Regions from separate parts of the Enterobacter mori genome, predicted to be linked through region 3. Evidence: predicted binding sites of a transcription regulator. Region 3 holds the regulator's gene; each other region holds the start of a gene.
The links. The regulator CRP, encoded in region 3, controls carbon source genes, mostly activating them, when cyclic AMP is high. The targets are predictions, from matches to a motif close to ATGTGANNNNNNTCACAT.
Positions count from the first base shown of each region.

Region 1: N2K86_RS18315 (2-hydroxycarboxylate transporter family protein) is a predicted target of CRP. The motif match lies at 3,955-3,972, and genes of this name have one in related genera.
Region 2: msrB (peptide-methionine (R)-S-oxide reductase MsrB) is a predicted target of CRP. The motif match lies at 2,310-2,327, and genes of this name have one in related genera.

Region 1 is NZ_CP104285.1:3,878,991-3,886,546, forward strand. Features, by position in the region: gene citE (citrate (pro-3S)-lyase subunit beta) at 1-245, opposite strand, end outside; gene citD (citrate lyase acyl carrier protein) at 242-535, opposite strand; gene citC ([citrate (pro-3S)-lyase] ligase) at 552-1,574, opposite strand; gene N2K86_RS18310 (fumarylacetoacetate hydrolase family protein) at 1,588-2,451, opposite strand; gene N2K86_RS18315 (2-hydroxycarboxylate transporter family protein) at 2,469-3,830, opposite strand; gene N2K86_RS18320 (ATP-binding protein) at 4,176-5,813, shown strand; gene N2K86_RS18325 (response regulator) at 5,803-6,495, shown strand; gene N2K86_RS18330 (ornithine decarboxylase) at 6,595-7,556, opposite strand, start outside.
Region 2 is NZ_CP104285.1:1,858,148-1,865,703, forward strand. Features, by position in the region: gene N2K86_RS08830 (MipA/OmpV family protein) at 1-70, shown strand, start outside; gene N2K86_RS08835 (D-hexose-6-phosphate mutarotase) at 149-1,033, opposite strand; gene gapA (glyceraldehyde-3-phosphate dehydrogenase) at 1,108-2,103, opposite strand; gene msrB (peptide-methionine (R)-S-oxide reductase MsrB) at 2,445-2,858, shown strand; gene N2K86_RS08850 (YeaC family protein) at 2,900-3,178, shown strand; gene N2K86_RS08855 (glycoside hydrolase family 18 protein) at 3,238-4,494, opposite strand; gene pncA (bifunctional nicotinamidase/pyrazinamidase) at 4,713-5,354, opposite strand; gene ansA (asparaginase) at 5,364-6,380, opposite strand; gene sppA (signal peptide peptidase SppA) at 6,443-7,556, opposite strand, start outside.
Region 3 is NZ_CP104285.1:4,343,322-4,350,877, reverse strand. Features, by position in the region: gene pabA (aminodeoxychorismate synthase component 2) at 1-203, shown strand, start outside; gene argD (bifunctional acetylornithine/succinyldiaminopimelate transaminase) at 291-1,511, shown strand; gene N2K86_RS20645 (YccS/YhfK family putative transporter) at 1,590-3,677, opposite strand; gene crp (cAMP-activated global transcriptional regulator CRP) at 3,735-4,367, opposite strand; gene N2K86_RS20635 (OsmC family protein) at 4,679-5,083, shown strand; gene N2K86_RS20630 (phosphoribulokinase) at 5,170-6,039, opposite strand; gene N2K86_RS20625 (YheU family protein) at 6,070-6,288, opposite strand; gene N2K86_RS20620 (hydrolase) at 6,285-7,307, opposite strand; gene mdcA (malonate decarboxylase subunit alpha) at 7,536-7,556, shown strand, end outside.

The DNA of each region.
Region 1 (7,556 bases), 460 kb from region 3:
GCTTCCAGATCCAGCAGGCCAAACGGCGTGCTCAGCGGGTTAATGCGCACCACGGTTTCGATATCCTGATACATCGGGTGCTGAAGCGCGTGGAACACCAGCATGCGCGCGGTATCCTTCTCGCGCAGGGCGACGGCGTCCTCAAGGTCAAACATGATGGAGTCGGGACGGTAGATAAAGGCGGTGGAGAGCATGGCGGCGTTGGCGCCCGGCAGGAACAGCATGCTGCGGCGGAGTTTACTCATTTCAGCGCCCCCCAGCTGATGGCCTGTTCATCGGCGGCACGCATCAGCGCGCTTTGCAGGCGGGCGCGGATCACACAGTCCAGCGCCCCTTTGTCTTCGATAATGATTAATCCCTGGTGCACGCTCATGGCGCGCAATGTGTCGTTGACCACCTGGCGGATCTGCTCGCCAAACTGCTTAATCACTTCACTGTGGATGACTATCTCCAGCTCGCCGTGAGCAGGAGCGATTTTCACCATCAGGTCGCTGGACTCCTGCGTTCCGGCCAGCGCCTCCCTTACAATATTCATGATAAATTCCTGATAGTTATGCGACTTCCGCACTCGCACGATAATGTGCTTCGAGGTGCGCGAAGGTGGAGTCCGGGACAATCTCCCGGATCCGGGAAAACTGCTGTGTCTTGAGTAATCTGCGCACTTCGGACGCCGAAATGGCGTTGCCGGTGGCCTTGATGCGCGGCATTTCCACCACCTCGATATGCGCGGTCAGCAGGTCGTGCAGCGTCTGGTTGTACTGACGAGTGATGTCGCAAAACGGCTCCGAGCCGATGAAGCGGTGCGTAATGCCGAGCGCCGGGGCGATGAAGTCCCGGAAGATCAGCACGTCAATTTCGCTCCACGCCTGCTGCACTTTGCCGGTCTCCTTCAGAAAGTAGGCCGGGAAGGTGGCGCGGGAGATGATGTACTGCGAGCCTTCATGCACCACCACGTTCGGCAGATGCGCCACGCCCGCGCGCACCATCTCGAGACGCGCGCTGAACGGGAAGAACGAGGCGTCTTCACGTACCACGAACAGATGCAGGGCATCGCACCGCGTCGCCGCCTGCTCTACCAGGTGGCGATGGCCGAGGGTGAACGGATTGGCGTTCATCACTATCGCGCCAATGTTCTCCCCGCACTTGCGCTTCGCGCGCAGGGAACGGCAGTAGCGTTCGATCCCCTGCGGGGTGTTCTCCATCAGCACCGCGTTGTTCCCGCTTTGAGCAATCGGCCAGAAGCCGCTGCGAGCAAAGCGCTCCCGGTTGCACGGACGGGTGCAGAGGAAGAGGTGAAAATGACCGTGCGCCAGCGCCGCATTTTCCACCTCTGCCAGCAGCCGCGCGCTGAGGTTCTCGCCGCGAAGCTGTTCGTTGACCGCCACGCATTTGATGACGTTAGCAGCAAGCCCGGCGCAACCCACCAGCTGCGAGCCTGACCAGGCTTCGACAAACAGCGTGATGTCGTTGTCCAGGCCAAGGCCGCTGTCGGCCAGCAGGTAGCGGATCTGGCTTAAGCGCTCCGGGTGTTTCGCCACTACGGTGTGGCGAAAATCGATGGGTTGCGGGTGCATGCTGTCGCCTTACTTAATGTGCTGCCGCAAGCCCGACGGCTGGCGCTTCCACGATCACGTTGCTCAGATGACCGATATGCTCGATCTCCACCTCAATGCGATCGCCCTCTTTCATAAACAGCGGCGGATTACGCTTTTTACCCACCCCGCCCGGGGATCCGGTGATGATCACGTCGCCCGGACTTAAGCGGGTGAAGGTGCTGATGTACTCGATCAGCTCCGCAACCTTGTGGATCATGCTGCTGGTGTTGTCTTCCTGCACCATGCGGCCGTTCAGCCAGGTGCGGATCGCCAATTGGTGCGGGTCCGGGATCTCATCCGCCGTCGCCATCCACGGCCCAAACGCCCCGGTCTGACGCCAGTTTTTACCGGCGGTAAACCAGGTGTGCTGCCAGTCGCGGGCGGAGCCGTCCATGTAGCAGCTGTAGCCCGCCACGTGGCGCAGCGCGTCGTCGCGGCTGATGTTCTCCCCGCCTTTGCCGATGATCACCGCCAGCTCGCCTTCGTAGTCGAATTCGCTGGAGTGGCGCGGCTTCAGCACCGGCTCGTTGTGGCCGGTCTGTGAATCAGGGAAGCGGACAAACAGCGTCGGGGCCGGGTTATGCTGGTCAAACTCCTTGCGCTTGTCGGCGTAGTTCATGCCCACGCAGAGGATCTTTTCCGGCTGCACGATCACCGGTAAGAAGGTGATGGCGCTCAGCGGCACGTCCACGGCGTCGTTCAGGTAGCGGGTGGCCTGCGCCAGCCCGTTGCCCTGCAGCAGCGCCTTGAGGTCGCCGTAGCGGTCGCCGAGACGGCGGCCTAAATCAATCACGCCGTCGGCCTGGACGATGCCGTAGCTGCGTTTTCCCTGGTATAAAAAGCTTGCGAGTTTCATTGTTCTTTCCTGAAAACTTAAACGAGGAAGTTGCCCAGAATCAGCAGTGAGATGGAGACGTTAATCGCCCCGCCGATACGGGTAGCAATCTGGGCGAATGGCATCAGGCTCATGCGGTTGCCTGCGGTCAGGATCGCCACGTCGCCGGTACCGCCCTGCCCGCTCTGACAGCAGGAGACGATGGCGACATCAATCGGGTGCATACCAATCTTTTTGCCGACGAAGAAGCCGGTCGCCACCAGCGCAGAGACGGTGCTGACAATCACCAGCAGGTTGCTGACGGTGAACGCCGCCACCAGTTCATGCCACGGGGTGATGGCCACGCCGACGGCGAAGAGGATTGGGTAGGTCACGGAGGTCTGGAAGAATTTGTACACTACCTGCGAGCCTTCCAGCAGGCGCGGAGAGGCGCCGTTGCAGAGCTTCACCAGCACCGCCATAAACAGCATGCCGACCGGGGCAGGCAGGCCAATCAGCTTGTGGCCGAGCATGCCCAGCATGTAGAGCAGCACCGCCAGCAGCGCACCGGAGGCGATAGTAGTGACGTCCGCTTTGCCGGAAAACGCGGGCTGAGAAACGGTGGTATCGGCATTGGCGCGGTTAGGCATCAGCTGGCCTTCACCGGTCAGGTGCGGGTAGCGCTTACCAAGCTGGTTCAGGCAGCCGGAGATAATGATCGCCGTCAGACCGCCGAGCATCACCATCGGCAGCACGCGGCCGAGCGCAACGCCCTGGTCCATATGCAGCAGGGTGGCATAGCCGATGGAAAGCGGGATCGCCCCTTCCCCGACGCCGCCCGCCATAATCGGCAGAATGATAAAGAAGAAGATCTGGAACGGCTCAAGACCCAGCGCCAGGCCAACGCCCATCCCCACCAGCATGCCGACGATTTCACCGCACAGCATCGGGAAGAAGATGCGCAGGAAGCCCTGAATCAGCACCGTGCGGTTCATGCTCATGATGCTGCCGACGATAATGCAGCAGATGTAGAGGTAGAGAATATTGGTGGATTTATAGAATTTGGTGGTGGACTCGACCACCACGTCCGGCAGCAGGCCGTAATAGACCAGCGCGGAAGGGATAAAGGTGGCGCAAATCGCCGCCGCGCCGAGCTTGCCGACAATCGGCAGACGTTTGCCAAACTCGCCGCAGGCAAAGCCGAAGAAGGCCAGCGTGGCAACCATCACCACGATATCGCTCGGCAGTTTCCCGCCCAGGCAATCAATGGCAATCAGTGCGCCCGCCAGAACGAACAGCGGCAGAGGAATAATCCCGATTTTCCAGGTATCCATAATATGCCACCAGCGCTCTTTAAGCGAAGGTCGCTGAATTTCAATCGGGTCGTGGGTAACAGAGAAAGAGTCGTCAGTTGTGCTCATAATAAGCCCCTTGGTTATTTTGTGCGTTCAGCTTAGAGTCACAAAGGCTTACTTTATGTGAGGAATGGCATATTAAAAGTGAAGTTTTAATGGCAGCTATGGTTTTAATGGTTTCTTTTATTTAATGTGATTTACACCTTATTTATTTCCGTGGTTTTTATGGTTTCTTTTCGTAAATGAACAAATAAATAACATTTATTAATTTAGCCTTAAGACGCCTGGCGTTTCGGATAAATCTTTTACAGGCGCTGCTGTGCAAGGGATCACAAGTTTTCTGCAAAGCAGGCGTCACCACGAGAAAAGATGATATATTAGCCTGCCTTGTTGATACCCGGCGTGATAGTTATGAAAGTGTCATTTCAGATCAAGCTGTTTATTTCGCTGGTCGCCTTTTTCTCGGTACTGTTTGCGCTACTGGGTGGATATTATTACGTCGACGTTGGAAGACAGCTTTATCAGGAAATGAGCGCACGTGCGAAAATACAGGCCGAAGAGATTGCGCTTATTCCTACTTTGCGAAAAGAAGTCGAACAGAAAGATATCAACGGCATCAGTGACTTTATGCAGAAAATAGCGGCTCACAGCGACGCCAGTTTTATTGTGATTGGCGATAATAAAGGGCTGCATCTGTTTCACTCGGTGTTTGCAGACCGGGTGGGCAAAACGCTGGTCGGCGGCGATAACGACGAGGTTCTGCAGGGTAAAAGCACGACCACTATCCGCAAGGGCGGCTTAGGTATTTCACTTCGCAGTAAAGCGCCGATATTTAACGATGCGGGGCACGTCGTGGGGATTGTCTCGGTGGGCTATCTCACCAGCTATCTGGATACCATCACCGTCAATAAAGTGGTTAACATTCTGATTGCCGCCGTGCTGCTGCTGATCGCCCTGTTTATCTTCTCCTGGTTTTTCACCCGCAGTATTAAGAAGCAGATCTTCTCGCTTGAGCCACGCGAAATTGGCCTGCTGGTACGCCAGCAGAAGGCAATGATGGAGTCCATCTATGAAGGGGTCATCGCTATCGATGACGATCTGCGCATCGAAGTCATCAACCAGGCGGCACGCAAGTTATTAGGCTTAAGCCAGCCCGCCCGGGAACTGCGTGGACAACTGATTAGCCAGGTGATCGATCCTGTTCCGTTCTTCAATACGCACACCATGCTGGCGAAAGACACCCATGATGAAATCTGCCGCTTTAACGATCTTACGGTCATTGCCAGCCGGGTAAGGATCATGCTGGAAAATTCGCTGCAGGGCTGGGTGATCACTTTCCGCGATCGCAATGAGATCGACTCGCTCAGCGCCCAGCTTAGCCAGGTTAAACGCTACGTTGATAACCTGCGCATCATGCGCCACGAGCAGCTCAACCGGATGACCACCCTTTCCGGCCTGCTTCACATGGGCCGCTATGAAGAGGCGATTGGCTATATTCAGGCGCAGTCGGAACACGCGCAGGAGCTGCTGGACTTTATCTCGTCGCGCTTTAGCTCTCCGACGCTGTGTGGCCTGCTGTTAGGCAAAGCCGCGCGTGCGCGGGAGAAAGGCGTCGAACTAAGTTTTGACCCCGCCTGCCGGATGGATAAACCCTTCCTGCCGCTGCTCGAATCGGAGCTTATCTCGATTATCGGGAACCTGCTGGATAACGCGATTGAAGCGACGCAGCGCGCACCGCTTCCGCATGCGCCGGTTGAAGTGCTGATAAAACTGAGCGAGCAGGAACTCATCATCGAAGTCGCCGACCAGGGTATTGGCATCAAACCGGAGATCCGTGAACAAATATTTGAACGCGGCATTACCACCAAAACGCGCGGCGATCATGGTATTGGCCTGTATCTGATTGAAAGCTACGTCACGCAGGTGGGGGGCGCCATCGAAGTTGCGGATAACACGCCGCGCGGTGCCATTTTCTCACTGTTTATTCCCGCCACGGGAGCTGCCCGGCGTCCCGCACAAGAACTGGAAGATACTGATTATGCAACATGAACTTATCGACGTACTGATTGTTGAAGACGAGAACGAACTGGCTCAACTGCATGCGGAATTGATCGGTAAACATCCGCGTTTGAGGCTGGTTGGGATTGCCTCTTCACTGGCTGACGCGCAGACGCAGCTTGAGAGCAAGCAGCCTCAGCTGATGCTGCTGGATAACTACCTGCCGGACGGTAAGGGCATCACGCTTATCAGCAACCCAATGCTGGCTCGCGCCAACTGCTCAGTGATTTTCATCACCGCCGCCAGTGACATGGACACCTGCAGCCAGGCCATCCGCAACGGCGCGTTTGACTACATCCTCAAACCGGTGTCCTGGAAACGGCTCAGCCAGTCGCTGGAGCGCTTTGTGCAGTTTGCCGAGCAGCAGCGGGTCTGGAAGATTGTCGACCAGCAGAACGTGGATTCCCTCTATCAATTGCAGGCAAAAAATTACCGTCAGGACAACGGCAGCAAAGGTATTGAAGAGAACACGCTGGCGCTGGTACAGACACTTTTTAACGCCAAAGCAACGCACTGTTTTTCCGTGGATGAAGTGGTGAGCGAAACGGGCTTGAGTAAAACCACCACCCGGCGCTATCTGGAACACTGCGTGGAAGCAGGGTTTCTCAGCGTGGAGATGCTTTACGGGAAGATTGGGCATCCGAGGCGGATGTATAGGCGTAGTGCGGCTTAACTCCCCTCACCCCGGTCCTCTCCCCAAAGGGGCGAGGGTGAAAGGACGGCTCCGTGCAATCCCCTCTCCCCTTTGGGGAGAGGGTTAGGGTGAGGGGGCCTACTTTAATACATACCCATAAAGCCGCTTAATCCCGTCGGCATCCTTCTCGCTGTATACCCCCTGCAGCTCTGGCGAGAAGCCCGGCAGCATATTGATGCCCTCCTCCAGCGCCAGAAAATAGCGCTGTACCGCCCCACCCCAGATTTCGCCCGGCACCACACACAGCACGCCAGGCGGATACGGCAGCGCGCCTTCAGCGGCAATGCGTCCTCCGGCATCACGAATACGCACCAGCTCCACGTTCCCGCGAATATACTCCTGGTTGGCATCCTGCGGGTTCACCACGACGTCAGGGAAGCTTTCCCGGCGGAACATCGCCTTTTGCAGATCTTTCACGTTAAAGCTAACGTAGAGATCGTGCATCTCCTGGCACAGCTGGCGGATCGTGTAATCACGGTAGCGCACGGGATATTTCTGGTAGATGGTCGGCAGCACGTCGGCCAGCGGCGTATCGTCTTCAATGTGCTGTTCAAACTGTCCCAGCATCGCCACCAGCTGCGCCAGCTTCTCGCTGCTTTCGGCAGGGGTCAGCAGGAACAGGATTGAGTTGAGATCGCACTTCTCCGGCACGATGCCGTTCTCACGCAGGTAGTGCGCCAGGATCGTCGCCGGGATACCAAACTCGGTGTAGTTACCGGTTTCAGCATCAATACCCGGCGTGGTCAGCAGCAGCTTGCACGGGTCAACAAAATACTGGTCACGGGCGTAGCCTTCAAAACCGTGCCAGTTCGCGCCCGGCTCAAAGCTGAAGAAGCGCAGCTCGCTGGCGATAGCGTGCGTCGGATGATCCTGCCACGGCCGCCCCGCCACCACCGGTGGGATAAAGGGTTTGATCATATGACAGTTGGCAATGATTGCCTTGCGCGCTTCAATACCCAGCTCGACGCACTCCGCCCACAGCCTGCGTCCGCTTTCACCTTCGTGGATCTTGGCATTCACATCCAGCGCCGCAAATAGCG
Region 2 (7,556 bases), 2.3 Mb from region 3:
CAAAGATAGCCCGATGGTCGACAAATCCTGGTCAGGCATCTTCTCTGTGGGTGTGACCTACAAGTTCTGAGTGTGCATCATTAGCGTGCATTCAGTGCATCAAAACGGGGCGCTTGCGCCCCGTTTGCTTTTCTGTGGTGCAGGGCGATTATCGCTTAACAATGCTAATCGTCTGCCCTAAACGAGACGGTTTTTCTTCGCTCGCTTTCTGCGGCGTGGTCACGCATGCTGTTTCCACACAGACGAATGTTTTGTAACCGTCATCGGGAATGTCGGCCATGCTGACAGACAATGCCGGACCTGGGTTCCAGCCCACCACATTGCTGTGATGATGATGAACTACCTCAATGCCGCGGTTCAGGGCACCATCGTGGATCACGCTGCAGGCTTCGGGGTGGAGAAAAACGCGGTCGGTACGATCAGGGAAATCCTGAACGCCGTCGCTCAGTTTGCCTTCTTTCGCGTTATCAACTTTGTCGATAAAGGTATCGCCGAGGCCGCTCACCTTCACTGCGTTGATATCACCCACGTTGAAGTAGGTGTGCAGGGCTGCCGTCGTTTCAAATTCGCCGTGGGCTTCCAGCTCAATTTCGCAGGTTTTCGCCAGCTTGAAGCGGGCGTACAGGGTAAAATCGTGCGGCCACAGGGCGCGAGTTTCATCGTTTGCCTGCAGTTCAAAGGTCAGTACCGCGCCGTTATCATCTTCGTTGTGTGCTTTCAGCGTCCACTGTTGATTACGGGCGAATCCGTGAGACGGTAAACCCGGCTGCGCGGAAGGACCGAACCACGGCCAGCAGATGGGTACGCCGCCGCGGATCGCTGCCCCTTTTTGGAACGAGGTCGCATCGCTCAGCCATAAGCCTTCCACTTCTCCTTCCGGTTTCCAGGAGAGCAGGTGAGCGCCGTTCAGCGCCACGGACGCTTTGACGCGCGGATGGTCAACGACGATAACGTCGGCACCGTCAATCTGACGGCGGGAGAGCACAGGGGTAAGTTGTTCGACTACCGGAAGTGCAAAAATTTTATTAATCATTAAGCAATCCTCTGTCTTAAAACAATAAAAAAGGCGACCGAAGTCGCCTTTTTGGATCAAACACTCATCTCAACTTATTTGGAGATGTGAGCGATCAGGTCCAGTACTTTGTTAGAGTAGCCGGTTTCGTTGTCGTACCAGGAAACCAGTTTAACGAAGTTGTCGTTCAGTGCGATACCTGCTTTAGCATCGAACACGGAAGTGCACACTTCGCCGTTGAAATCGGTAGATACAACGTCGTCTTCGGTGTAGCCCAGAACGCCTTTCATTGCGCCTTCGGAAGCAGCTTTGATTGCTTTCTTAATTTCTTCATAAGAAGCCGCTTTTTCCAGACGAACGGTCAGGTCAACCACGGATACGTTAGGGGTTGGAACGCGGAACGCCATACCAGTCAGTTTACCGTTCAGCTCTGGCAGTACAACGCCTACAGCTTTAGCAGCACCGGTAGAAGATGGGATGATGTTCTGAGCTGCGCCACGGCCGCCGCGCCAGTCTTTGTGAGACGGGCCATCAACAGTTTTCTGAGTAGCGGTAGTTGCGTGAACGGTGGTCATCAGGCCTTCAACGATACCGAAGTTGTCGTTGATAACTTTAGCCAGTGGTGCCAGGCAGTTGGTGGTGCAGGATGCGTTGGAAACGATGTCCTGGCCAGCGTATTTTTCGAAGTTAGCACCACGAACGAACATTGGGGTGTTGTCTTTGGAAGGACCAGTCAGAACAACTTTCTTCGCACCAGCGGTGATGTGTTTACGTGCGGTTTCGTCGGTCAGGAAGATACCGGTAGCTTCAGCTACAACGTCAACACCAATTTCGTTCCATTTCAGGTTAGCTGGGTCTTTCTCAGCAGTAACGCGGATGGTTTTACCGTTAACAACCAGGTGGCCGTCTTTCACTTCAACGGTGCCGTCGAAACGACCGTGAGTTGAGTCGTACTTCAGCATGTACGCCATGTATTCAGCGTCCAGGAGATCGTTGATACCAACGATTTCGATGTCAGAACGTTTCTGAGCAGCACGGAAAACAATACGGCCGATACGGCCAAAACCGTTGATACCTACTTTGATAGTCATATATTCCACCAGCTATTTGTTAGTGAATAAAAGGTTGCCTGTAAAATTACAAAAACCTTACGCAGCGTCAAGCGGAATCGTGTCAATCATTGCGACAAATCAATCCTGTGACTAACGTTTGTGCGACTGACTCGCCTCACTTTCCCTTTGAGCTAGCAACCACATGGGGGCTGCGCCCGGAATTTTAAAGGCCTCGCAGGATTAAAATGTGAAATAGATCACAATTGCCTGACCGCCTTTTCGCGACACATAAGTTTAGAACAAAAGTGCACGCAAGGGTGTTAATGTTTTGTTAGAATTCGGGTCAGAAGATGTCTGTTTCTACAGCGAGATGTAAGCATATGTCGAACCAACGTAACCCCGACGATTTGAAAAAAAACCTCACAGAAATGCAGTTTTACGTGACGCAGAACCACGGAACGGAACCGCCATTTACCGGGCGTTTACTGCACAACAAGCGAGACGGTGTCTATCACTGCCTGGTGTGCGATGCGCCGCTGTTTAATTCCCAAACAAAATATGATTCAGGCTGTGGCTGGCCGAGCTTTTACGAGCCGGTGAGTGATGACGCGATCCGCTATCTGACGGACTCATCGCACGGCATGGTACGCACTGAAATTCGTTGCGGAAACTGTGATGCGCACCTCGGGCATGTCTTCCCGGATGGGCCTCAGCCAACGGGTGAGCGTTTTTGCGTGAATTCAGCCTCGTTAAGCTTCACTGATGACGAAAATGGCGACCACACTAAAGGTTGAAAAATCGATTCAGCAAATTATTCCTTTAAAAGGGAGACATCATGAATATTGATGACATGATTAGCGGTATGACGCCGGAGGTTTATCAGCGTCTGGTGACGGCCGTTGAGCTGGGAAAATGGCCTGATGGTGTGGCGCTCACCCCGGAGCAAAAAGAGAACAGCCTGCAACTGGTGATGTTATGGCAGGCGCGCAATAACACCGACGCGCAGCACATGACCATCGACACCAAAGGCCAGATGGTGATGAAGAGCAAGCGCGAGTTAAAAGAAGACTTTGGCATCACGCCGAAGCCGATTGCGACGATCAAAATGCAATAACGGTGCAGGTTGATGCCCTCACCCAACCCTCTCCCACAGGGAGAGGGTTGGGTGACATACTACTTATGTGGGATCCCGAGCGACTCCGCCAGCTGCTTCGCTAGCTGATTGTTGTCATCAGCCCCGTACTCCCAGAACATCGCTCCTGCCAGACCTTTCTCTTTGATGTAGTCCGCTTTGATCGCCACAGAACGCGGGTTCTCGTAGGAAATCGCAAACAGCGCCTTCCCGTCGGCAGAATTCACCGACAGCCACGGCACCTTCGCCTGGTCGTCCCAGTGCTCGGTAAAGCGCTTCTGCGGATCGTTCAGCAGTTTTTTGACGATATCGTTGTACTTCACGTAGGTATCTTTGGTCAGGTCATAGCCGAGTGACTTGAACAACCCGATCTCCTGAGGCCCGAAGTAGGGTTGTGTCACCGGATTTTTTTGCGCATCGGGTTTGCTCCAGTCTATGCCCGGTTCAACCGCGCGTTTCGGTACGCGACCGTAAAAACCGATCCCAAGGTTCATCTGCTTCGGCTTTAGTCCGGCTGCCAGATAGTTGTTCACCACAAAATCGACGCTGTATTTATCGGCGGCAGCCACTGTCGGCCAGGCGCTGGAGTCATACAGGTTTGCGTTGAAATACTGGGTGCCGTACGCCATGTCGTAGGTCATCAGGTTGATGTAGTCGAGCAGCGGGGCGATGGCTTTGACATCCACCCAGCTTTTCGGACTTTCCGCATTCGCGCCCACCGCAATGGTGACCAGTTTTTTCTGCCCGAACGCCTCACGCATCTCTTTCAGCAGGGCGGTGAAGTTATCCCGGTCGGCAGGCGTGCTGGCAACCAGCCCCCAGGCGCCGTTGACCGGATACTCCCAGTCGAGATCGATCCCGTCCAGGCCGTATTTGTCGACGATCTCCTGCGCGGAGCGGATAAACACCGCGCGCGTCTCTTTGGTTGCCGCTGCGCCAGAGAAGCCACGAGCGCCCCAGCCACCGACAGAAAGCAGCACTTTGAGGTTCGGGTTTTGTTTACGCAGGGTCGGGATGAGGGCCAGGTCGGCGGCGACTTTTGGCGATAGCCAGATCTGATGCAGCTTTGCCGGATCTTTTAGCGCAGCGTTGGTTTCGTCTTTCTCATTGTTGTAAACAAGACCAAACGAGTAGTTCAGGTGGGTGATCTGGCGAACGTCGAGCTTATTGATATCGCCACCCGGTCCGGCGGTGACATCGCCACCCCCGTTAAAGTAGCCCACGGACATCAGGGTACTGGCGGAGGCAACGGACGCGCAAAGCAGGGGTAATGCTGCCAGCAAGGGCAAACGTTTCATACAAGTTCCTCTTTGACTGAATAAAAATAACCACACCACGGAAAAGGCGTGGCGAAAAAACAACCTGAAGAGAATAGCATTGCCGCTTCGCTGGGGATGCGAGGGAGTTCACTTTATGGGGATCGGAGGGGGTGTTTTGCCGGGGGGCGGCTGCGCCTTACCCGGCCTATGGGGAAAGGTAGGCCGGGTAAGCGTCAGCGCCACCCGGCTAAAAAGGCTTACGCCTGCGTCTCCAGCCAGTCTTCCAGCGTATACAGCGTCGCGCCTTCCGCAGCCATGTCCATAAACGCCTGGGCGCTGTCCTGCGGTTGAATGTTCACCCCGCGGCAGCCGTCGGTGATGACGCTGACGGTGTAGCCAAGCTGAAGCGCGTCCAGCACGGTGAACTTCACGCAGTAATCCGTGGCCAGCCCCAGCACAATCAGCTCCGTGATTTCATGGTGACGTAACCACGCGTCCAGCGCCGTTTTCTGGCGATGCCCGTTATCATAAAACGCGCTATAGCTGTCGATAGTCGGGTTTTCGCCTTTGTGGAACACCGCATCGATGGCTTTCTGATTCAGGAGCGGATGCAGCTCCGCGCCTTCCGTCTGCTGTACGCAGTGATCTGGCCAGAAGGTTTGCGCCAGCCCGTCGAGTTCACCCTGGGTGAAGGGCTCGACGTTGTGCTGGCTGGCAAAGCTGCCGTGGTTCGCCGGGTGCCAGTCCTGGCTTGCGACAACTGCTTCACCACGGGCTTTGCACCAGTCAATCAGCGTGTTGGCCACGTCAACGGTGCTGTCACCTTCGGCGACGGCCAGCGCGCCGCCCGCGCAGAAATCATTTTGCAAATCGACCAGTAACAGAGCGCGTTGCTTCATGTGGCCTCCTTATTCGTCCGGGGTCAGTTCGCCGCGCAGGTTTTGCATCATCGCGCTGCGAATGGACTGGATGTCCAGATCCTGGCTCAGTAAATAGTGAAGTTTAGTCAGCGTTGCCTCAACGGTCATATCGAAGCCGCTGATAACACCCGCATGTGCCAGCGCGTTGCCGGTGGCGTAGCCGCCCATGTTGACCTTTCCGGACATACACTGGGTCAGGTTCACTACCACGATCCCGCGCTCGCTGGCCTCCTGTAACTCTTTCAGGAACTCGCCGTTCTGCGGGGCGTTACCGACGCCGTAGGAGCGCAAGATCAGCGCTTTCACCGGCTGTCGCAGGAAGTTGCGCACCACGTCGGCGGAGATCCCCGGGTAAATCGTCACCACGCCAATCGGCTGCGGGGTGATCGGATGCACAATCAGCTCGCCGGCGGTGTTCGGCGCAGGCGGGGTGCCCAGACGACGGATATGAATACCGGCCTCCAGCAGCGGCTGCAGGTTAGGCGAGGCGAAAGCGTCGAAACCGTCGGCATGGGCTTTGGTGGTGCGGTTACCGCGGTACAGACGGTTGTTGAAGAACAACGACACTTCGTTAATCGGGTAATTGGCCGCCACGTAAAGGGAATTCAGCAGGTTGATCTGCCCGTCCGAGCGCAGCTCCGCCAGCGGGATTTGCGAGCCGGTGACGATAACCGGCTTGCCCAGATTCTCCAGCATGAAGGAGAGCGCGGAAGCGGTAAACGCCATAGTGTCGGTGCCGTGCAGGATCACAAAGCCGTCGTACTGGTCGTAATGAGCTTTAATGTCATCCGCGATGTGCTGCCAGTCTTCCGGCGTCATGTCGGAGGAGTCCATCAGCGGCTCGTATTCGTGGATGGTAAAGTCAGGCATTTCCGGGCGGTGGAATTCAGGCATCAGTGCAAGCTGACGCTGCAGGTGGCCGGAGACAGGAATATAGCCGTTTTCAGAGCGCTGCATCCCGATGGTACCGCCAGTGTAGGCTACATAAATCGATTTCTTCTGCATGGGTGTGAGTTCTTGTTCTTCAAAAGAAAAAATCCCCTCTTCACGGGAAGAGGGGACGGTTTTTAACGGACGTTCGCGCAGGTCAGGCAAAACGCGTAACGACTTTGTGGATCGTTAAAGGCCGCGAGTTTATCGCTTTCAGCTTTCATCGCTTTCGCGGCCGTGGCGACAGGGGCAGGCAGGTAAGCCTGCAGCGCCTCAGGCAGCATGGCGCGAACGGAGACAGACATGCTGTCCATCACCATATCGAAGAACGACGGCTCGTCCTGATAATACTCAACGTGCCACTGCTTGAGCTTCGCCAGTTCGGCCGCTTTCTTAACGGCGTCGTCAAAGTCACCCAGGCTGTCCACCAGTCCGTTGTTCTTCGCGTCCTGCCCGGTCCAGACGTGGCCCTGAGCAATCTGGTCAATCTGTTCTGGCGTCTTTTTACGCGAGTCGGCAACCAGCGTAAGGAAGCGTTTATAGCCGTTCTCAATGCTGAGCTGCATCATCTCAGAGACTTCAGGCGGCAGAGATTTCGTCACAGATACATCCGCCAGCGGAGAAGTAGAAACGCCATCGGTATGAACGCCCAGATAGTCCAGACTGTTTTCTACGGTGTTGATCACCCCGAAGATGCCGATGGAGCCGGTCAATGTGCTTGGGTTGGCGACAATATAGTTCGCTGGCGTCGAGATCCAATACCCGCCCGATGCAGCCATTCCGCCCATCGACACCACCACCGGTTTGCCAGCGGCGCGAGCAGCGGCCAGTTCCGCGCGGATCACTTCAGATGCGCTAACGCTGCCGCCAGGGCTGTTTACGCGCAGAACAATCGCTTTCACTTTCGGGTCAAGGCGGGCATCGCGGATTTGCGACGCGGTGGTGTCGCCTCCAACGTTACCCGGCGTTTCCTCACCGTCCATGATGGCACCATTAGCGAAGACCACCGCGACGCTTTCACCGGTGTCATCCGGTTTTTTCGCTGCATAGTCATACATGCTGATGGCGCTGAAGTTTTTATCCTCTTTGCTCCAGCCAAACTGTTTGGTCAGCGCTTTTTCGACATCTGCGCTTGAGCCCAGCGCATCAACGAGCTTGTTGTCGAGTGCATATTTCGCGGTATCGCCGTCGACCTTCCGCAGTCCATCCAGCATGCCGCGAGCGCCCGGGAAGACCTGTTCAGCGGTAATC
Region 3 (7,556 bases):
CGTTAACCGTGACACGCTACCATTCCCTGGTCATTGACCCGCCGACGCTGCCCGACTGCTTTGAGGTGACCGCCTGGAGCGATACTCAGGAGATCATGGGGATCCGTCACCGCGAGTGGGATCTCGAAGGCGTGCAATTCCACCCGGAAAGCATCCTCAGCGAGCAGGGGCACGCGCTGCTGGCAAATTTCCTCCATCGCTGAATATCTGTTGCCTTGTTGTGATTTTTTATGCATATTTTGTGATTATATTTTCACAATCACTGTGACATAAAAATGGATGGTCATGACATGGCAACTGAACAACCCGCAATTACCCGTGCAACATTTGATGAAGTGATCCTGCCGATTTATGCACCGGCTGAATTTATCCCGGTGAAGGGGAAAGGCAGCCGCGTCTGGGATCAGCAGGGTAAAGAGTATGTTGATTTCGCGGGCGGGATTGCGGTGACGGCGCTGGGCCATTGCCATCCTGCACTGGTGGAGGCGCTGAAAACCCAGGGCGAAACCCTGTGGCACACCAGCAACGTGTTCACCAACGAACCGGCGCTGCGTCTGGGGCGTAAGATCATCGATGCCACCTTCGCGGAACGCGTGCTGTTTATGAACTCCGGCACCGAGGCCAACGAAACCGCCTTTAAGCTGGCGCGCTACTACGCCACTACGCGCCACAGCCCGTACAAAACCAAAATCATTGCCTTCCATAACGCCTTCCACGGACGCTCCTTCTTTACCGTCTCCGTTGGCGGCCAGCCGAAGTATTCCGACGGCTTCGGCCCGAAACCGGCAGACATCGTCCACGTGCCGTTTAACGATCTGCACGCCGTGAAAGCGGTAATGGACGACCACACCTGCGCGGTGGTGGTCGAGCCTATTCAGGGCGAAGGCGGCGTGACGGCAGCGACGCCGGAATTCATGAAAGGGCTTCGCGCGCTGTGCGACGAACATCAGGCGCTGCTGGTCTTTGATGAAGTGCAGTGCGGAATGGGGCGTACCGGGGATCTGTTTGCCTACATGCACTACGGCGTGACGCCGGACATCCTGACCAGCGCCAAAGCGCTTGGCGGCGGTTTCCCGGTGAGTGCGGTGCTGACGACGCAGGAGATTGCCTCAGCGTTCCACGTCGGCTCTCACGGCTCTACCTACGGTGGCAACCCGCTGGCGAGCGCCGTGGCGGGTGCCGCGTTTGATATTATCAATACGCCTGAGGTGCTGAACGGCGTTAGCGCGAAGCGTGAGCTGTTCGTGGAGCATCTCCAGCGGATTAACGATGAATATGATGTTTTCAGCGAGATCCGCGGCATGGGGCTGCTGATTGGCGCCGAGCTGAAGCCGCAGTTCAAAGGCCGCGCGCGTGATTTTCTGCACGCCGCCGCCCACGAAGGTGTGATGGTGCTCAATGCCGGACCGGACGTGATGCGCTTTGCGCCGTCGCTGGTGGTGGAAGAAAAAGATATTGAAGACGGGTTAACCCGCTTTGCCTCGGCGGTCGGGAAGATCGTTCGGGGATAACCTCATTGCCCGGCGGCGCTGCGCTTGCACGGGCCTACAAAACCGTAGGCCGGATAAGCGAAGCGTCATCCGGCAAAATTAGTACGGCGTTCGTTTCAACACGCGCGTTAACCAAATCCCGTGATGCGGGCGCTGACGCCATGCCACCGACGAAATGGTGTGCATGGTGTTCAAATGCCCCAGAACGCGCTGCAAATGCTGCTCCAGGGTGCTCATCGGCCCATGGGTCAGCGTTTCAGGCGCCTCCAGAATATTCGAATCCCCCGCCTCGCCCGGCGAGTCATACTCCAGACGCTGCTGGCATCTCTGCAACGCAATTTCACACGACTGCAAATAGCGCTGGGCCAGATCCGGCGTCAGCATCGTGTGCTCGCGCGCCAGCGTGGTCATGGCGTTAATGTGCTCGACGATAAACTGGCTGTGCGTCACCCAGAGCTTCATGTCTGCAAGATAGTGCGAGTTAAACCCCGGCTCCTGCATGGCCTGGTTGAGCGAGTTAAACAGGGCGTTGTGCGCCTGGTTGACCTTCATCCGCTGATACGCCAGCGGGGAGGGCTGCGGGTCGTCGCTGAGGATCAGGCGAATGGCCTGCTGGTCGGCTTCCAGCGCGTCATGGGCGTTCTGCCTGAGCAACCCGCTCTGCCACTGCGGCCACAGCCAGACCATGCCGCCGAAGGCAATCAGGCAGCCAATCAGCGTATCGACCAGACGAGCCACGATAAATTGTTCGCCGTTGAGCGTGAGCAGCTGCAGTGTGTACACCGCCGTGACCGTAAAGCCCACCATCGCCCAGCCGTAATTTTTACGGATGATCAGATAGCTCACCATGGTGATCGCCAGCATCCCGACCAGCGTATAGCCTTCCGGCACGTGGAAGTGAAGCGTCACGCCCGCAATAATCAGCCCGGCTAGCGTTCCGCCAGCCCGGTGGAAGATACGTACTCGCGTGGCCCCGTAGCCGTTCTGTGTGACAAACAGCACGGTCATTAAAATCCAGTAGGGTTTCGGCAGGTGCAGCGCCATGCCCATCAGGCTGGCAATGCTCAGCATCACGCTTATCCGCGCCGCGTTGCGCAGGGCGGAGGATTTCAGTGACAGATAGCTTTTGAGCGCGGGCAGCAGCGGCAGACGTTTCTGCTTATCCGCCATAAGGTCACGCGGATAAAGCGGACGCTGAGTACGCAACACGCGGGCGATGCGGCTGAAGTGCCAGGCGGCAAACTGGCCGACCGGGTTATCCGCGTGCTGACGGGCAATTTTCTCCAGCGCGCCGAGTTGTTTGTCCATGTTAAATCGCGTGGGGTAGCGGTGATAGAGAATATCGTCAGCCAGTACCCTCAGCCGCGCTGCGACGGTCTGGGCGTTCCAGCGGATCACCGCTTCGGCATGGCTACGCTCCACCAGCTTTTGCACCTCCTGCGGGTGGTGAAGGCTGACGGAGATATGCTCCTGCAGGTCCAGCCCTACCTGGAAGGTGCGCAGCAGCCGTTTGTATTCGTGGTTCTTGTTGGCGGCAAGCATGTGCAGCTGCTGGTAGCACTGGCTTATCAGGTCGACAACCTTTTGCTGGCGCGTCAGCAGCGGCGGCAGAGATTTCTCCGGGTCGGTATGCTGGGTGAGCAGGGTGTATTTGGCTTCGCAGTAATCCGCAAGCTGCACATAGAGCAGGCTCAGGGATTCACGCAGCGGCTGTTCCCGCCACAGCCAAAACCAGAACCAGTTAAACACCCCGTACCAGAGCGTGCCAAGGGCGTAGATCAGCAGCGGCTCCCACACCGGCATATTCCCGGCGAGGCTCAGGGTGAAGATAGCCGCAATCAGCGAGGCGGGCAGCAGGCGCGCATGCAGCGAACTGATTTCCGCCGTCACGCCAAGCGTCATCGCCAGCACGGTCAGGATCAGCGGCAGCGGGATATCACGGGCAAGCAGGAGCTGTACGGCGAGACTACAGCCAGCAAACAGGCAGCCACCGATGATCAAACGTTTGAAAAAGCGCTTATGCGGCGTGTCCAGACCGGCAATGTTGCAGCAGGCGGGAACGAGGGAAAACAGCAGACCTTGCTGGAGGTGTCCGAGGATCAGCCCTATGGCCACAGGAAGGCACAACACCAGCGTTTGTCGCAGTGCGTAGTTAACTTCCGGGTGATAGATCAGCCTGCGCCACATGGGGAGTAGAGACAAAAACGGCGTGACACCTTGCGATGGCACGCCGTTTAAGCGGAATTAACGCGTTCCGTAAACCACGATGGTTTTACCGTGGGCGGAGATCAGGTTTTGATCTTCCAGCATTTTCAGGATACGGCCCACTGTTTCACGGGAGCAACCGACGATTTGACCAATTTCCTGGCGGGTAATTTTAATTTGCATGCCGTCAGGGTGGGTCATGGCGTCTGGCTGTTTCGCCAGGTTCAGCAGTGTCTGCGCGATACGACCGGTCACGTCCAGGAAGGCGAGGTTACCCACTTTCTCAGACGTCACCTGCAGACGGCGCGCCATCTGTGAAGAAAGACGCATCAGGATGTCAGGGTTAACCTGAATCAACTGACGGAATTTCTTGTAAGAAATTTCAGCCACTTCACATGCTGTCTTTGCACGAACCCAGGCGCTACGTTCCTGGCCCTCTTCAAACAGGCCCAGTTCACCGATGAAATCGCCCTGGTTCAGATAAGAAAGGATCATCTCTTTCCCTTCTTCATCTTTGATCAGCACTGCCACCGAGCCTTTAACGATGTAATACAACGTTTCCGCTTTTTCACCCTGGTGAATCAGCGTGCTCTTTGATGGGTACTTATGAATGTGGCAATGAGACAAGAACCATTCGAGAGTCGGGTCTGTTTGCGGTTTGCCAAGCACCATGCGCTGTTATCCTCTGTTATAAGCTGTCACCAGAGTCATAAGATGCATCCGGACTCTGGGGTTGCAATCGAATTCTTACCCATACCCTGGGAAGTCGGCTACCGTAACGTTTCGCAGCCAGTAAAGTTTGATGTCCTCTGCATACATGTGTAACGTCAATGTATTACTGTAGCATCCAGAGTGTTTTAGCATAGCTTTCGCCGCGTGTCTCCTGGTGTCTCGCTTCAGCATGATGCAGGTCGCCTTCCATTGCGAGAAATGTAACGCACGCGTAATCTGTCACCAAAAATGCAACGTTGGAGTTTAAGAATATGCAAGCGCGCGTGAAGTGGGTTGAAGGTTTAACGTTCCTGGGCGAGTCCGCGTCAGGACACCAGATTTTGATGGACGGTAACTCCGGCGATAAAGCCCCAAGCCCAATGGAAATGGTGCTGATGGCAGCGGGTGGATGCAGCGCAATTGACGTGGTGTCGATTCTGCAAAAAGGTCGTCATGATGTGACCGATTGCGAAGTGAAGCTTACTTCCGAACGTCGCGAAGAGGCGCCACGCCTGTTCACCCACATTAATCTGCACTTTATCGTGACCGGGAAAGAACTGAAAGATGCCGCAGTATCACGCGCCGTAGACCTTTCTGCGGAGAAGTACTGCTCAGTGGCGTTAATGCTGGAAAAAGCGGTAAAAATCACCCATTCGTATGAAGTGATCGAGGCATAATCTTTTGGCGGGTGGCGCTTCGCTGACCCGCCCTACAAAAGCACGAACGTAGGCCCGGTAAGCGCAGCGCCACCGGGCAAAACAACTCACGCAATCTGCTTCCCTTCCATCAGTCGCTGGACCAGCGGCGTCATAATTAACTCCATCGCCAGCCCCATTTTTCCGCCCGGCACCACCAACGTATTCATGTGCGAAATAAACGAGCCCTGCAGCATCGCCAGCAGCCAGGGGTAATCAATGCCTTCGAGATTGCGGAAATGGATGACGACGAAGCTCTCATCCAGCGACGGGATTGTTTTGGCCGCAAACGGGTTGGAGGTATCCACCGTCGGCACGCGCTGGAAGTTGATGTGGGTGCGGGAGAACTGCGGCGTCAGGAAGTTGATGTAGTCCTCCATGGAACGCACGACGGAATCCATCACCGCTTCGCGAGAATGCCCGCGCTCGCTCATGTCACGCGTCAGCTTCTGGATCCACTCAAGGTTAACAATCGGCACCACGCCGACCAGCAGATCCACGTGACGCGCGACGTCGTGTTGAGGTGTGACCACGCCGCCGTGTAGCCCTTCGTAAAACAGCACGTCCGTCGGCTCCGGCAGGGGTTGCCACGGGGTGAATGTCCCCGGCACCTGGTTCCAGGGAACGGCTTCGTCGTAGGTGTGCAGATACTTGCGGGACTGCCCGGTACCGCTTTGCCCGTATTCGCGAAAGGTTTGCTCCAGCAGGCCGAAATCGTTGGCTTCCGGGCCGAAATAGCTGATGTGTTTGCCCAGATCGCGCGCCTTGCGGATGGCCATGTCCATTTCCGGGCGCGTATAGCGGTGAAAGCTGTCGCCCTCCACTTCTGCCGCCTGGAGATTCAGCTGTGCGAAAATCTTGCGAAATGCGAGGCTGGTGGTGGTGGTTCCCGCACCACTCGAGCCCGTAACGGCAATAACCGGATGTCTGGCAGACATAGCAACTCCCTGACTGGAAAGGTTTACAGATCAGCCGTGAAACGCGTTGCGGGGCATGATATTGACCGTCTCATGCAGTTCGGACCACACCAGCACCACGTCGCCGCTTTTCAGCTGGCGCTTAACATCGCTGACCTTTTGTTCGAGCGAACGTTCTTGTTCACCATAATCGGTGCCTTCACGTAATACAAAGCTTTCAATCAGATTATCGAGCGTTTCGGGAGCGAGATCCTGCCAGGGGATAATCATTTTTTACCGTCCAGAAAAGAGGTGAGCCAGTCAGGGATGCGGGTTTCCAGCCACATTTTCGGCCTGCGCAGCGTGCCGCCAACAAAGCCGACGTGCCCGCCGTACTCGGTGAGCTGATACTGCACGTTGGCCGGTAAATGCTCCGGTGCCGGAATGGAGTGATGATCCATAAACGGATCGTCTTTGGCGTGGATGATTAGCGTCGGCGTGGTGATTTGATTCAACAGCGGCATGGCGCTGCACTGACGGTAATAGTCAATCGCATCGGCAAAACCGTGGATCTTCGAGGTGATCAGATCGTCAAACTCGCGCAGACGCTTCACGCGCTTGAGCTGCTGCAGGCTAACCGGCAGCGTGTCCGGGTAGGCCTTCAGCTTGCGCGCGGCGTTGGCCTTCAGCAGGTTGAGCAGGTAGCGCTGATAGACGCGGGAAAACCCTTTTTCCATATGGTAGCTGCACTGCTCGAGCATAAAGGGAGCGGAGACAATAACAGCGGCATCCAGCGGCACCGCATTACCTTCTTTCGCCAGCAGGCAGGCCAGCATATTGCCGCCCAGCGAATAGCCCACCGCCGCCGTTGGCACCGTGCCAAAGTTCTCTCTTAGCCAGTGCAAAAACCAGGTGCCGTCTTCGGTTTCCCCGGAGTGATAAATACGCTTCTGGCGATTCGGCTCGCCGCTGCAGCCGCGAAAATGCATCACCACCGCCAGCCAGCCGCGGGCTTTCGCCGCCTCGATTAAACCGTGGGCGTAGGGGCTGTGCAGGCTGCCTTCCAGACCATGAAACACCACCAGGCGAGGTTTGTGTCGGGCCTGCTCCGGCGCTTCGCTCCAGGCGAGATCTAAAAAGTCGCCGTCCGGCAAATCCAGGCGCTGCCAGTGCGGGGTGAACTGCACCTTGCGGCGGATCAGGCGCGGCAGCATGGTTTGCAGGTGGGGGTTAGCCACGCCGCGCATGGGCACGAACTCTGCGCTCTCTTCGGCTGCAATGTCGAAGTCTGATGGAATGATTTGGGTCATAAGGGCGATGCTGATTCTTGTCAGAAATTTACTATACCTTCCGAATTGTACCCCGTTTAGCCTGGATTTCCGAACCATGAACTGATCCCGATCACAAATCTTTACCTTGATTATTACTCTCAGGCTAATGATTCCGCTCTACGCTTAATTGATGCCTTTCTCGCCAGAGCGCAGACTTTACTCAACGTTAAGCAAATCAGAATGATGTGCTGAATCAGGAGGTTAATAATGTTATCTGGGCAAACACCC